DNA from 3 places in the Microlunatus panaciterrae genome. Region 2 is predicted to be linked to each of the others. Evidence: predicted binding sites of a transcription regulator. Region 2 holds the regulator's gene; each other region holds the start of a gene.
The links. The regulator LexA, encoded in region 2, represses DNA repair genes until DNA is damaged. The targets are predictions, from matches to a motif close to TCGAACANNTGTTCGA.
Positions count from the first base shown of each region.

Region 1: ruvC (crossover junction endodeoxyribonuclease RuvC) is a predicted target of LexA. The motif match lies at 2,258-2,273, and genes of this name have one in related genera.
Region 3: JOE57_RS15605 (DUF6504 family protein) is a predicted target of LexA. The motif match lies at 2,313-2,328, and genes of this name have one in related genera.

Region 1 covers NZ_JAFBCF010000001.1:240,599-245,485, forward strand. The annotation lists gene ruvB (Holliday junction branch migration DNA helicase RuvB) at 1-1,016, opposite strand, end outside; gene ruvA (Holliday junction branch migration protein RuvA) at 1,020-1,625, opposite strand; gene ruvC (crossover junction endodeoxyribonuclease RuvC) at 1,622-2,188, opposite strand; gene JOE57_RS01090 (YebC/PmpR family DNA-binding transcriptional regulator) at 2,355-3,116, opposite strand; gene JOE57_RS19050 (GNAT family N-acetyltransferase) at 3,241-4,296, opposite strand; gene JOE57_RS01100 (lysophospholipid acyltransferase family protein) at 4,304-4,887, opposite strand, start outside.
Region 2 covers NZ_JAFBCF010000001.1:3,878,391-3,883,277, reverse strand. The annotation lists gene JOE57_RS17715 (glycoside hydrolase family 127 protein) at 1-632, opposite strand, end outside; gene JOE57_RS17710 (LacI family DNA-binding transcriptional regulator) at 833-1,846, shown strand; gene JOE57_RS17705 (hypothetical protein) at 1,886-2,359, opposite strand; gene lexA (transcriptional repressor LexA) at 2,586-3,386, shown strand; gene sthA (Si-specific NAD(P)(+) transhydrogenase) at 3,472-4,887, opposite strand, start outside.
Region 3 covers NZ_JAFBCF010000001.1:3,417,470-3,422,356, reverse strand. The annotation lists gene JOE57_RS15615 (DNA polymerase III subunit alpha) at 1-1,296, opposite strand, end outside; gene JOE57_RS15610 (SAV_6107 family HEPN domain-containing protein) at 1,293-1,751, opposite strand; gene JOE57_RS15605 (DUF6504 family protein) at 1,763-2,107, opposite strand; gene JOE57_RS15600 (PIG-L deacetylase family protein) at 2,393-3,127, opposite strand; gene JOE57_RS15595 (PfkB family carbohydrate kinase) at 3,288-4,271, opposite strand; gene JOE57_RS15590 (FAD-dependent oxidoreductase) at 4,338-4,887, shown strand, end outside.

The DNA.
Region 1 (4,887 bases), 3.6 Mb from region 2:
GCGGTCGCCACCCGGCCGCGCTGGGTGCGCATCAGGAAGCCCTCCCGGACCAGGAACGGCTCGGCCACCTCCTCGACCGTCTCGCGTTCCTCCCCGACCGAGATGGCCAAGGTGGACAGCCCAACCGGCCCGCCCCCGAACCGGTGGCACATCGCCTGCAGCACCGCCCGGTCCAGTCGGTCCAGACCCTGCTCGTCCACCTCGTAGAGCTCCAGCGCCGCCTGCGCGACCGCCGGTGTGATGAAGCCGTCGGCCCGCACCTGGGCGAAGTCGCGGACCCGGCGGAGCAGCCGGTTGGCGATCCGGGGCGTGCCCCGGGAACGGCGGGCGATCTCGGCTGCCCCCTCGGCATGCAGTTGGGCGCCGAGCAGCCGCGCCGACCGGAACACGATGTGCTCCAGCGCTGCGGTGTGGTAGAAGTCCAGCTGAGCGGTGAAGCCGAACCGGTCCCGCAGCGGTCCGGGCAGCAGCCCGGCCCGGGTGGTGGCACCTACCAGGGTAAAGCGCGGGATCTCCAGCGGGATCGCGGTCGCGCCCGGCCCCTTGCCGACCACCACGTCGACCCGGAAGTCCTCCATAGCGAGATAGAGCATCTCCTCCGCGGGACGTGACATCCGGTGGATCTCATCGAGGAAGAAGACCTCACCCTCGGTGAGGCCGGACAGGATGGCGGCCAGGTCGCCGGCGTGCTGGATGGCGGGCCCGCTGGAGATCCGCAGCGGAGCCGACATCTCGGCGGCGATGATCATGGCCAGGGTCGTCTTGCCCAGCCCGGGCGGACCGGACAGCAGCACGTGGTCCGGCACCGTACCCCGGTGCCTGGCCGCCTCGAGCACCAGCCCGAGCTGGTCGCTGACGCGCTCCTGGCCTTCGAACTCCGACAGGCTGGTCGGCCGTAGCGCCGACTCGGCCGCTTCCTCGTCCGGGTCCGGGTGCGGATCGACGATTTCGTAGCCGGCCGACTGGTGGTGCGTCGACCGGGGGTCCTGCTCGCTCACTGCATCATGGTCGGTCATCGGCTAGCTCTTGGCCAACCGCTGCAGCGCGGCCCGCATCAGCATCGCGACGCTCGCCGGCGGGTCGTCGGCGGCCAGATGCTCGACGTCGGCGCAGGCGGCGTCGGCGTCCTTCGCGCTCCAGCCCAGTCCCTGCAGACCCTGGCTGACCTGTTCCCGCCACGGGTTCGAGCTGGCCGGCCCGGCCGCCGGCACACTGGCCAGCCCGACAGCGTTCATCTTGTCCTTGAGCTCGATCACGATCCGTTGGGCACCCTTGCGCCCGATCCCCGGCACCTTGGTCAGCTGCACCAGGTTCTCGGTGCTGATCGCGGTCCGCAGCTCGTCGGGGGTCAGCACGGCCAGCGCGGCCTGGGCCAGCTTGGGCCCGACGCCGGTGGCCGTCAGCAGCAGCTCGAAGAAGTCCCGTTCGTCGCCACCGGCGAAGCCGTACAGGGTGAGGGAGTCCTCCCGGACGATCAGCGAGGTGTGCAGGGTGGCCGGTTGGCCCATCCTCAGCCCGGCGGTGGTACCCGGGCTGCACAGGGCGACCACGCCGAGGCCGCCGACCTCGATCACAGCCGACGTCGGCCCGAGCCCGATCACCGTTCCGGACAGTTGCGCGATCACTTCTTCTCCTTGACCTGGGCTGCGAACGCCTGCCGCTGCCGCCTGGACTGAGCCGCGGCCGCCTGCAGTGCGTCGTTGATGCGGTGGTTCGCCGACCCGCGCCAGACATGGCAGATGGCCAGTGCCAGGGCATCGGCCGCGTCGGCGGGCCTGGGCGGGCTGTCGAGGCGCAGGATCCTGGTCACCATGGCTCCGACCTGGTCCTTGCCTGCCCGTCCGGACCCGGTGATGGCCGCCTTCACCTCGCTCGGGGTGTGCAGCACGACCGGGATCCCCCGCCTGGCCGCAGCGAGCATCGCTACCCCGGCCGCCTGGGCGGTGCCCATCACCGTCTGCACGTTGTGCTGGGCGAACACCCGCTCCACCGCCAGGGTGTCCGGTCGGTAGGTCGTCAGCCATTCCTCCACCGCCGCCTCGATCTGGACCAGCCGGCGCGCCACGTCCAGCTCGGTCGGCGTGCGGACGACGTCGACCGCCACCAGCGTCGGGGGCCGGCCCATGCCGCCCTCGACGACGCCGAGCCCGCAGCGGGTCAGGCCGGGGTCGATGCCGAGTACGCGCATCACGGCTCCTCGTGGTCGGGTGGCACGTCAGGCGCCAGAGCTGGACAGCTGGATCGGGCGGAGGATCGGTCGAACAGACGTTCGGATGCGATCCTACGGTGCCCCGACGGCCGAGCGGTGGAGGCTCGCAGAACCGACCGCGTGCCGGCGACCCGGTACGGTCCGGTCAGCCCGCGTCGGCCAGCGCGTCCTCCGGGGCGTCGAAGTTCGCATAGACGTTCTGCACGTCGTCGGAGTCCTCGAGCGCCTCGATCAGGCGGAAGATCTTGCCGACGGTCTCGCCATCCACCTCGACCGTGACAGAGGGCACGAACGACACCTCGGCCGAGTCGTAGTCCAGGCCGGCGGACTGGATGGCCTGCCGCACGCCGACGACATCTCCTGGGTCGGAGATCACCTCGAAGCTGTCCCCCAGGTCGTTGACCTCCTCGGCGCCCGCATCGAGCGCCGCCTCCAGCAGGTCGTCCTCGGTCAGCGTCCGGCTGTCCTGCTCCTTGGCCAGCACCACCACGCCCTTACGGGCGAACATGTACGAGCAGCTGCCGGCATCGGCCATGGTGCCGCCGTTGCGGGTCATGGCCACCCGCACGTCTGAAGCCGAACGGTTGCGGTTGTCGGTCAGGCACTCGATCAGCATCGCCACCCCGGCCGGTCCGTAGCCCTCGTACATCAGCGTCTCGTAGTCAGCGCCACCGCCCTCGGCGCCCGAGCCGCGCTTGACCGCACGGTCGATGTTGTCGTTGGGTACCGAGCTCTTCTTCGCCTTCTGGATGGCGTCGTACAGGGTGGGGTTGCCCGCCGGGTCGCCGCCGCCCATCTTGGCGGCCACCTCGATGTTCTTGATCAGCTTCGCGAACAGCTTCCCTCGTCGGGCGTCGACGACCGCCTTCTTGTGCTTGGTCGTCGCCCACTTCGAATGTCCCGACATCTTCACCCTCCTGAGTACGGTGTCTGCCCTGTTTACGGTGTTGGCCTGATCACGGAGTCTGGCGCACACCACCTGCTCGGCGGCGCGCTCACCGGCCGCGCTTCGGGACCGGAACAGACTGAGTTTATCCGGCCGGTTGGTAGTTCTCGGTCAGCGCGTGCATGACGATCGTCTCGCCTGCACGGTAGCCGAGGCTTTCGTACAGTTGGAAGGCGCCGGTCGGGTTGTCCGAGTCGACCCCCAGCCCGGCCGCCTCCAGACCGGCGTCGGCGAATGAGCGCATCGAGGCACACAGCAGCGCCCTGGCGATCCCCCGGCCACGCCAGGCCCGGCGGACCCCGAGACGGTCGGTCCAGCCCTCCGAGTAGCCCTGGGCGTCCCAGTCCTGTCGGTAGGCGGCGTTCATCGCATAGCCGGTGACCTCGCCGGTCTCACCGTCCAGCGCCACCCAGCTCCACTCCGGTCGCGCGTCGGCGCGCACCAGCTGCTCCTGCCACCGGGTCCGGTCCACCGGCTGCGAGCCCCAGTGGTCGGCGAAGGCCTCGTTGTGGGCCCGGCGGACGCCCTCGGACAGCTCGTCGCTGAACGGCACGATGGTGACCCCGGTCGGCACCGGCGCCGTCGGCGGGTCGCCGTCGAAGAGGAACGACATGTCGGCGTACCAGCGCAGCGGCTCCAGGCCGAATGACTCGAACAGGGCCCGCCGTCCGGTCTGCTTCTCGTCGACATGCCCCATCACCCGCAGCGGGCCGTGTCCCGGCTGCCAGCTCCGTCGATACCAGCTCCGGGCCTGCTCCAGCTGCCACCGGAGCAACGCGGTGCCGATCCCCTGCCGCCGCCAGCCCGGGTGCACCCCGCCGTCCAGGTAGACCCGTCGTGGGTCGGTGTCGGTTCGACCTGGGTGGTTCCAGCCGTACGCGACCAGCGGTCCGCCGCCGTCGCGGCCCAGCAGACCGTCGTGGGCGGGGTCGGCGCCGGCCTCGTCGAAGGCCTCGTAGAGCGCTTCGAGGCTGTGCCGTTCCAGGGGCTCGTCGAGTACCTCGATGGCCGTCATCAGCCCGCTCAGCTCTTCAAGGTCTTCACGGGTGATCCCGGACCATTCCAGGTTGCCCTCGGAGTCCGGGAGCCCGTCCACGGCCGGGGTCAGCTGCCTGCGCTCACGCGCGGGGCGATGTGACACGCTCTCCTCAATTCCGCCAGATCTTCGTTCGTTCGGACCCGCCGCCCGGGGCGGGTGGCTCGGTCTGCTGCCAGATCCGCCGCCAGCTCCCAGCCGGCGGCTCGACAACCACCGCCGCGGCGCCGCGCTGCGACTGCCACCAGGTGCCGCTGTCCTCCTCGATCAACTGTTTCACAGCAGCCGCGATCTTCGGCGCAAGCTCACGTGGGGTCTCGCCGGGTCGCGGCACGATCGGGTCGCCGTAGCGGACGCTGACCCGAGGCCGGCCGCTGACCGGCCAGGACTTGCCGCGCGGCATCGCGGCATAGCTGCCGCGCAGCCCGACCGGAATCACCGGAACCTGGTGCTGGGCGGCCAGCCAGGCGGCGCCGAGCCGGAACCGGCCGAGGTAGCCGTCCTTGGAGCGGGTGCCCTCCGGATAGAGCAACACACTCCACCCCTCCGACAGCAGCTTGCCGGGCGTGGCGCTGAGGGCACCCGCCTGCCGGTCGATCGGGAAAGTGTTGAAGGCGATGGCGGACCCGGCAGCACGCCACCAGGTATCGAAGAAGTAGTCCTTGGCCGCGGCCACCGCCGTCCGCCGCCGACGGT
Region 2 (4,887 bases):
AGACCCATCTCGATCACCGGATGCCCGTCGACGTCATGCCGCTTGTCCTCGCCGAACGTGCTGACCAGGTGGTCCGCGAGCCGTGTCGCCACTCCCAGCAACTCCCGGTCGCCTGTGCAGCGCACCTGGGCCACCGCCGCCTGCATCAGGTGACCGGCGCAGTAGTGCTCGTGACTCCAGGGCAGGTCGAAGTAGCGGCCACGGTCGGCGTGCCGGAGGGTCACCACCGTGTCGAGGTAGCCGTCCTCGCACTGGGCCGCCGCCACCAGAGCCGTCACCTCACGCTGCATCTGCAGCAGGGCCGGATCCGGGTTGCGGCCGTACTCCCACGCCACCGCCTCCAGCCACTTGTAGACGTCCGAGTCGGCGAAGATGGGCCCGATCGGCTCGCCCTCGCCCTGCCCGGCAGCGATGCGGAAGTTCTGCAGGTTGCCCGCGTCCTCAAGCCGCTCGCGCCCGGACAGGATCGCCTTCGCCGCGTTGGCCTCCTGCCGCGGCGCCCAGAAGCCGCCGGTGATCCGGGCGGTGTCCAGGCCCAGCGGACGCCAGGTGGTCACGGCCTGAGGCCCGGGACGGGCGGGTGCCTGCCCGGAGCTGAGGGTTTCGTTCGGGTTGGCGGCAGCGGTCGACATGGGTGATCTCCCTGGGGATGGCCTGCGGAAAAATAGGAACACGTTTTCTGTGTAGAACCTAGGACCGCACCAGATCGCTGTCAAGCCCCAGAACCCTTGAATGGTGCGGATCCTCAGCCGTCGCGGCTGACCGATCGTGGTTCGTCACAGAGCAGGTAGGATCGGTCCGGAAAGGTGTTTCACTGACGAGGCAGGTGCAGATGGAGATCCAGTCGAGCGCTCGGGTTCCCGCCGGGGTCGTGCGGATCACCGATGTCGCCGCCCTGGCCGGGGTGTCCCCCGGCACCGCATCCAAAGCGCTGAATAACACCGGTCAGTTGCGCGACGCGACCCGCCAGCGGGTATTACAGGCGGCAGAGCAGCTCGGCTTTACTCCGGACAGCCGGGGCCGCGCCCTGTCCTCTGGTCGCAGCTACACCGTCGGCCTGGTCACGACCGACAGCTCGGGCCGGTTCTCGATCCCGATCATGCAGGGCGCTGAGGATGCGCTCAGTGCCGGCGAGATGGCCCTGCTGCTGTGCGACACCCGAGACGACCCACTACGCGAGCAGCACTACATCCGCACCCTGCTCGCCCGCCGGGTGGACGGCATCATCCTGACCGGTCGGAGGACCGAGGCGCGACCGCCGATCAGGGTGCCGGTCCCCACCGTCTATGCCTTCAACCCCTCCACAGACCCCGCTGACGCTTCTGTGGTGGTCGACGATGCCGGCGGGGCGCGCCAGCTCGCCGATCATCTGCTGTCGCTCGGCCGCGAACGGGTGGCGCATGTGACCGGACCCGAGCGGCATCGGAGTGCGGTGGAACGCGCCACCGCTGCGGTCGCGGTGTTGGGTGACCGGTTGGTGGGTCCGCCGCTGTATGGAGAATGGACCGAACGCTGGGGACGGCACGCCGTGGACGTCCTGCTGCGCAGGCACGCGGACGTCGATGCGATCACCTGCGGCAGTGACCAGATCGCCCGCGGGGTGTGCGACCGCCTGCGCGAGCTCGGCCGGGCCGTCCCCACCGACTTGGCAGTAACGGGCTTCGATAACTGGGAGGTCATGGCTCTGGCCAGCCGCCCACCGCTCACCACCATGGATCTGGAGCTGGAGGCTCTGGGGCGTCGAGCGGCCCAGTTGCTGCTCGATGCCATCGCCGGCAACCCTCGCCACGGCCTGCTCGAGCTCCCGCCCAGACTGGTCACCCGCGAGTCGACGCTCGGAGACTGAGCCATCCGGTCGGAGCCAGAGGTCAGCGGTGAAGCCGGCTCAAAGCTCGCCGGATCCCATCGGCGCGACCTGATGGGAGACAGTGGTGGGACGGAAGTTCTCCCCGGTGACCCGCAGCGCGGTGGCACTCACCACCACCAGGGCAGCCATGACCACCATCAGGCCGACCACCAGCACGACGGCGATGCCGCGTTCAGTCAGTCGCACACCCGGCCCGGGTGCGGCGCAGGCGCGCGGGACGGCTCGCCCGAGCGGGTTCAGCTGGGGGGCTGCGACGTTCGTGCGCGGCCTGGCAGACGGCGCCGTGCCGCGGCCGGTCCCTCGCGACGGACGGCCGGGGCGGACCGCTGGGTGCTGGGGCCTGGGCTGCTGGGGCCGGGCGTGCTGGGGCTGGGCGTGCTGGGCCTGGGCATGTGGGCTCTGGCTGGGCACCGAGGCGCGCCGGGTCGCGTCGTCACGGCCTGGCACGGTGACCGGGTGGCTCGCGAGTGCCGGGATCGTCATTGCGCTCATGGTTACTCCTCGGGAAGTGATCGAACGGCTGTTCGAAAAACTGTCTGGCACCTGTCTAACGCATCGGACCGACAATTCCAACGCTATTCGTACACGCGTTCGATGTGTGTCGTCCGATATCGCCAGTCAAGCCGAGGGTGGTGACACTTTTGCAGCGTCGCGGCGGGCAAAGACACGCATCGAACAGGTGTTTGATTTTGTCAGTGCCAGTCTCTAGTTTTGCCTCATGGCAGAACATGACGAGCCCAGCACCGGGCGCCCCACCCCAGCGAAGAAGCGCGGTCGCCCCAGCGCCAAGGATGTCGCCGCCCAGCTCGGCGAGATCGGCAGCAATGTCAGCGCGCTGCCTGATGGCCCCACCGATGCCGATGGCCTGACTCCCCGTCAGCGTCGGATCCTGGAGGTCATTCGGGACGCGGTCGACCAGCGCGGCTATCCGCCGAGCATCCGGGAGATGGGGCAGGCGGTGGGGCTGGCGAGCTCCTCAAGTGTCGCCCACCAGCTGAAGATGTTGGAGAGCAAAGGATTCCTCCGCCGCGACCCCAACCGGCCGCGCGCTCTTGAGGTGCTGCTCCCCGGCGAGTCCGGAACCCGTCCGGCTGCCGGCGTCGAGAGCGGACCCGACCAGACGGGTATCGGCGACGCCTATCCCGAGCCGGTGCACGTCCCGGTGCTCGGCCGGATCGCCGCCGGTGGGCCGATCCTGGCCGAAGAGCGGATCGAGGACGTGTTTGCGCTCCCCCGCCAGCTCGTCGGCGAGGGCACCATGTTCCTGCTCCAGGTGAGCGGTGACTCGATGATTGACGCGGCGATCTGCGACGGTGACTGGGTGGTCGTCCGGCAGCAGCAGACGGCCGACAACGGTGACATCGTGGCCGCCCTGCTGGACACCGAAGCCACCGTCAAGACCTTCAAACGAACGGACGGGCAGGTCTGGCTGATGCCCCACAACCCTGCGTATGACCCGATCGACGGCAACCATGCTTCCATTCTGGGCAAGGTGGTTGCGGTCCTTCGCCGGATCTGATCATGGACCAGGCTCAGCGGCGGGGTGGCATTGAGCAGCAGTCAAGCGGCAAGCTACGTTGATCATCTTCGCTCCATGATCATCGTCACAGAGTGCTTGGCTCGGAGATGATCATCTCGTTGGTGAATCGGGCGACGGCGCGCAGCTTGTTGGCTACGTCGAGAGCCGCCACCTTGTATGCCTCGGACAGTGTCGGGTAGTTCAACACGGTGTCCACCAGGTAGTCGACCGTGCCGCCACACCCCATGATCGCCTGACCGATGTGCACCAGCTCTGTCGCGTTGGTGCCGAAAACGTGCACGCCGAGGATGCTGCGGTTCTCGGAATGCACGATCAGCTTCAACATCCCGTACGAGTCACCAATGATCTGCCCCCGAGCCAGCTCTCGATAGCGCGAGATCCCCACCTCGAAAGGCACCGACTCACCCGTCAGCTCAGCCTCGGTCTTGCCGCAGTAGGAGATCTCAGGAATCGTGTAGATCCCGATCGGCTGCAGTCCGTGCAGTTCGTTGGCGGGCTCCCCGAAGGCGTGCGAGGCCGCTAGCCGGCCCTGGTCCATCGACGTAGCCGCCAGCGCCGGAAAGCCGATCACGTCGCCGACCGCGTAGATGTGCTCCATCGCCGTCCGATAGTTGCTGTCCACCACCAGTCGGCCGCGCGCGTCGGCAGTCAGCCCGGCGAGGTCGAGGTTGAGCTGCGCAGTGTTGCCCTGACGGCCGGCCGAGTACATCACCACTTCGGCGGCGATCTTCTTGCCCGACCCGAGGGTGGTGATGGTCCCTCGCCCAGAGCTCTCGACCGAGGCGACCTCCTCGCCGAAACGAAAGCTCATGGCGTGGTCGCGCAGGTGGAACTTCAGCGACTCGACAATCTCAGGGTCACAGAAGTCCAGCATCTGCGGCCGTTTCTCGACGAGGGTTACCCTGGTTCCGAGAGCGGCGAAGATGGAGGCGTACTCCACCCCGATCACACCGGCGCCGACCACCACCATCGAGTCCGGCACCTTGTCCAGCGCGAGGATCTGGTCCGAGTCAAGAATGCGTACGCCGTCGAACTTGATGTGTTTGGGCCGAGCCGGCGTCGTGCCGGTGGCGATGACCACCTTCTCCGCGGTCAAGGTGCGGTGCTCGAACGTGCTGTCCGACTCGACCGCAAGCGTGTGCGGGTCCAGGAAGGAGGCCATCCCGGGCAGCAGCTCGATGTGGTTGCGAATCAGCTGAGCGCGGATCACCTCGGTCTCCCGTCCGACGACATGCTGCAGCCTGCTCAGCAGGTCCGAGATGGTGATCTCGTCCTTCACCCGATAGCTGGCGCCGTAGATGTCGCGCAACTGCATGCCGGTGAGATAGAGCACGGCCTCACGCAGCGTCTTGGACGGGATCGTTCCGGTGTTGACACAGACCCCACCCACCATGCGCTGGCTGTCGATGACACAGACCTTGTGCCCGAGCTTGGCGGCCATGATGGCCGCCTTCTGACCGCCCGGTCCTGATCCGATCAC
Region 3 (4,887 bases), 460 kb from region 2:
GTAGTTGACCAGGCTGCCGGCGCCCGACCCGCGGGCGGCGCACCGCACTCCCATCTCCTTGATCAGGCCGACGACATCGGCCACGGTGAGGAAGTACGGCGCGAACCCGAGCCCGGCCACCACCTCCAGCTCCGCTGCCAGCCGAGCCTCGATCCGGCCCATCTCGGTCGGCCCGGCCGCGCCGTAACGGCGGGCGACACCGTCACTGCAACGTTGCCGCAGGATCGCCAACGCGTCGGCGGCGGGCGTGCCAGACCGGTTCAGGCCAGACCGGTTCAGGCCAGACCGGTTCAGGCCAGACCGGTCCAGGCCAGACCGGTTCAGTACCGACAGCTCCGGGAGGTGGATCTCCCCCAGACCGAGGTCACGACGCGGGTCCAGGGCACATCGGGTGGCGAGGGCACGGGTCTGGGCCAGCAGCCGGGTGCCACCGTTCTCCCCTCGGCCGGCCTGCCTGGCCACCTCGTCGGCGATCTCGGCCATCTCCTTGCCGGACTTGAGATAGCCCTCAGCGTTGCGCCGGTCGACGTTGCGGGTGTCCAGGGCCACCAGCCGGCGGGCCGAGTCCAGCACGTCCACCGTCGGAGCCAGGTGCCGGTCGCTCATCCGGACCGCGTTGGTCAGCACTGCCGAGATGCCCTGCCGGTCGGCGAGCCCCAGCATCCGGGCGGCCTGGGTGAGCGAGCCGAACCCGTCACCAGGGTTGCGGTAGTGGGTGACCGCGACCGCCAGCTGCTGGAGGTCGACCCGTTCCTGCCACCGGTGCAGCACCTCCTCGGCCAGTCCGGGCTGGTTGGCCGAGGCGGCCTCGCCGAGCTCGGAGTCGGCCCCGAGCATGATCATCAGCTGACCGTCGGCGGCATGGTCGGCGATGAGGTCCAGACTGCTGACCGGTTCCCCCCGGTGGCCGGACAGATGGGTGGTCGAGACGAGCCGGCAGAGCGAGGCCCAGCCGGCCTTGGAGGTGGCCAGCACCACCACCCGCGGCAGCCGCTGGTCGCGGACCGCACCGCCACGGGTGGGCGTCCGAGAAGTCGCTCGGGCTGATCTCCGCCCACCGGCGAGCCGGTCGAACAGGAAGGGCACGGCGAGGTCGACACCGAGCACCGGAGCTATGCCGGTGCGCAGACAGGCTTTCGCGAACCGGACCGCGCCGTAGAGGCCGTCCCGGTCGGTCAGGGCCAGGGTGTCCATGTCGTACTCGGCGGCGCGTTCCACCAGGGTGGACGGATGCGATGCGCCGTAGCGCAGGGAGTAGCCGGAGGCGACCCGCAGATGGACGAACGGGTCGGTCATGGCCGGCCTGCTCTCGAGTCGCGATGATGATCAAGACCACGATGATGATCAAGACGCCGCTCCACCAGCCCGAGAAAGATCTGGGCGTCACGGACCAGGTCATCCGCCTCGCGACCGGTCACGATCGCTGTCGCACCGGCCCGGACGGCGTCACGCTTGCCTTCGGTGGCGGCGAAGAACGCGGCCCACTCGCCGTACTCAGGAGCCACCTCCGCCAGCACCCGCCAGGCGTTGCGTGGCCGGCCGCTGTTCCTGCTGGTGCGGGTGGCACGAAGCGCCAGCACGACGGCGGCGATGCGGAGGGCGGCCATGTGGGCTGCCAGGAACCTCTCACTCGGGTGTCGAGCCAGCTCTGCCTCGATCAGTGCCGACCGGGCCCGGTTCAGGTCCGCGCGAAGCTGGTTGCCGAGCGGGGTCGAATGTTGCGGAGCGGACTCCGGATGCGGTTCAGCCACGGTCGTCAACCTCAGTCCATCACCGTACGGAGCCGCCACTGACCGGTGCCCCAGACGTGGGACAGCTCGTAGACGCCCTGATGCCCGGCCCGGCCGTTGGCGGCCACGACCCGCCAGACCTCCTCCTCGGCCAGCAGGTCGGCCTCCACCTCCTCGGCGTCGCCGCGACCGGACCGGGAGTCGGTGCCACGCAGGGCCCGGGCCGAGGGGCCGTCCCACCAGGCGCCCGTCTCCACCCACCGGTTCTGCACGTCGCGTACCACCCACAGGCGGTTCCGCCACAGGAACTGGGCAGGGGCTTCGAGTCCGCAGACCAGACCCCGCCGGACCTCGATCGGATCGTTGTATGAACGCATGTCTTCTTCCCTTAGGCCGAGCAGATCTCACTTCTCGACCCCTCCCTGACAGCAGTCAGGGACTGGGGCACCCCGGCACGGACGGGGGTCGAGTCCATCCGTGCCGAGGCGAGCCCATGCGCGTGCCGCGAACACGTGCATCGCCAGCAACTGAGCTGGCAGATCGAACGAGTCGGCTATCCGGCCCTTCCCCAAGTGCCTGATATCGAACATCTGTTCGAACAAGAACTACGGTACACCGGGTCACTGACAGTTCGTCAAGTGCCGCAGCCGGGACCGCTGATGTCAGTCGCCCCAACCCATCCGGAACACCTCGAAGGTGGTCGCCAGCGGAACTCCGAACCGGGTGCCCGCCTGCCGGGCGCCGCTCTCCAGGAACTCCCCGGCGTCGAAGTTCTCCCAGCCCAGTCCGTCGATGTAGGCCCGGTGCGCCTTCAGCGAGGCGACCCCGGCGTCGAAGGTCGCGGTGATGTCGACCGCATGCTCGGCCATCGGCGAACCGGCCGCCCAGACCTCCCTGACCCCGCCCCAGGTCTGCAGTCCCTGCTCGACCTGCTCGGGGAAGATCCACCGGTTGCCGGCATCGCGGACCGCGTCCAGAGTCGCCCGGCCGACGGCGATGTGGTCGGCCTGGTTGAGCGACCGGCCACCCCAGTGGTCGCGGAAGTTCCCGGTGATGACGATCTCCGGGCGGTGCCGGCGCACCGTCTCGCAGATGACGCGGCGCAACCCCACCCCGTACTCCAGGATCCCGTCCGGCAACCCGAGGAAGTCCACCCGGTCCACCCCGACGATGCGCGCCGACTCGACCTGCTCGGCCTCCCGGACCACCTTCGCCTCGATCGGGTCGAGCCCGTCGATCCCGGCCTCCCCACTGGTCACCATGCAGTAGTTGATCGACTTGCCCTGGCCGGTCCAGCGGGCGATCGCCGCGGCCGCGCCGAACTCGAGGTCATCCGGGTGCGCCACCACCGCCAGCGCCGTGGTCCATGACTCGTCCAGCTGCTGCAACTCGGTCATGACCTCAGCGTAAGGGACAGCACCAGGGGCGGCTCTGCCCGAGTCCGCTCCCCACTGACAGGAATCGACCACTCGTTCCTCGCCACCCTCTTTGACAGGCCACTCTTGAGCGTGCCGCCGGATCCGCCGCGCGATCGAGTGGTCGATTCCTGTCAGATCTCTAGAGCCGGATGCCCTTCAGATGTGGCTCGATGTCGGCCGCCGCGTCGTCACCGAACGCCGCAGCGAAGCGCGGCAGGAAACTGCCGTTGAAGCGGTATTCCTGAGTTCCGACGATGGCGATCACATAGCTGGACAGCAGCGAGCCGATCTGCGCACACCGCTCCATGCTGACGCCCCAGGCCAGCCCGGCCACGAACCCTGCGCGGAACGCGTCGCCGACACCGGTGGGGTCGACCCGCGCCGTCTCCGGTGCGATCGGCACGTCGACCCGGTCCTCGCCCTTGATCTCGACGGTGGCACCGTGCCGGCCGCGGGTGATCACCCGCACCCCCACCCGCTCGAGGATCTCCTGGTGGCTCCAGCCGGTCTTCTGGCTGATCAACGAGTCCTCGTACTCGTTGGAGAACAGATAGGCCGCCCCTTCGATCAGCCGCCTGATCTCGTCACCGTTCATCCAGGCCATCTGCTGCGACGGGTCGGCGACGAACTCGTACCCGCGGATGCGGCACTCCTCGGTGTGCCGTTGCATCGCCTCAGGGTCGTTCGGGGAGATCACCACCAGGTCCAGCCGACCGACCTTCTCCGCTATCGGGGTCAGCTCGATCTGCCTGGCCTCGGCCATCGCCCCGGTATAGAACGAGGCGATCTGGGCATGGTCGGCGTCGGTGGTGCAGACGAACCGGGCAGTGTGGGCCGTCTCCGAGACGTGCACCGGCCAGGTGAGTACGCCGTGACGGTCCAGCCAGGCGCGGTATTCCCGGAAGTCCTCGCCGACCGAGCCGACCAGCAGCGGGTCGAGCCCCAGCGCGGCCAGCCCGAACGAGATGTTGGGCGCGATGCCGCCGCGCCTGATCTGCAGCTCCTCGACCAGGAACGACAGCGACACCTTGTCCAGGTGTTCGACCACCAGCGACTCCGAGAAACGACCCGGGAAGGTCATCAGATGGTCCATGGCAATCGAGCCGGTCACCGCAATATGCACGTCTGAGAGCCTAGCTGCGCTGCGACCGGGCCGCTGAACGCCGCTCGGGTCCCCTACGCTCGCCCCATGGGAGACGACCGCCGGGTGCTGGTGATCGGTGCCGGCCTGGCCGGGATGGCGGCCGCCGCGCGGCTGGCCAAGGCCGGTCACCGGGTCGAGGTGTTCGAGGCCCGAGACCGGGTGGGTGGGATGTACGCGGCCGAGGTGCTGCGCCCTTCGACAGGCTCAGGGCGCGTAGCGCAAGGCTCAGGGCACGTGGCGCAAGGCTCAGGGCACGTGGCGCAAGGCTCAGGGCACGTGGCGCAAGGCTCAGGGCACGTGGCGCAAGGCTCAGGGCACGTGGCGCAAGGCTCAGGGCGCGTAGCGCAAGGCTCAGGGCACGGCGAGCCAGGGTCAAGGCCCGGGGGTGAGGTGCTGGTGGACGCAGCGCCGGCGGTGATCGGGTTCCCGGCGCCTTGGCGTGACCTCTTCCGCAAGAGCGGCCGGCCGATGGATGCGGAGATGGCTCGGGCCGGGATGGACCTGGTCCCGGCCGCACCCGCCCGGCACCGGTTCGCCGACGGCACCGAGCTGGTGCTGCCGACCGACCGGGGCGACCAGCTCGAGGCGCTCGGCG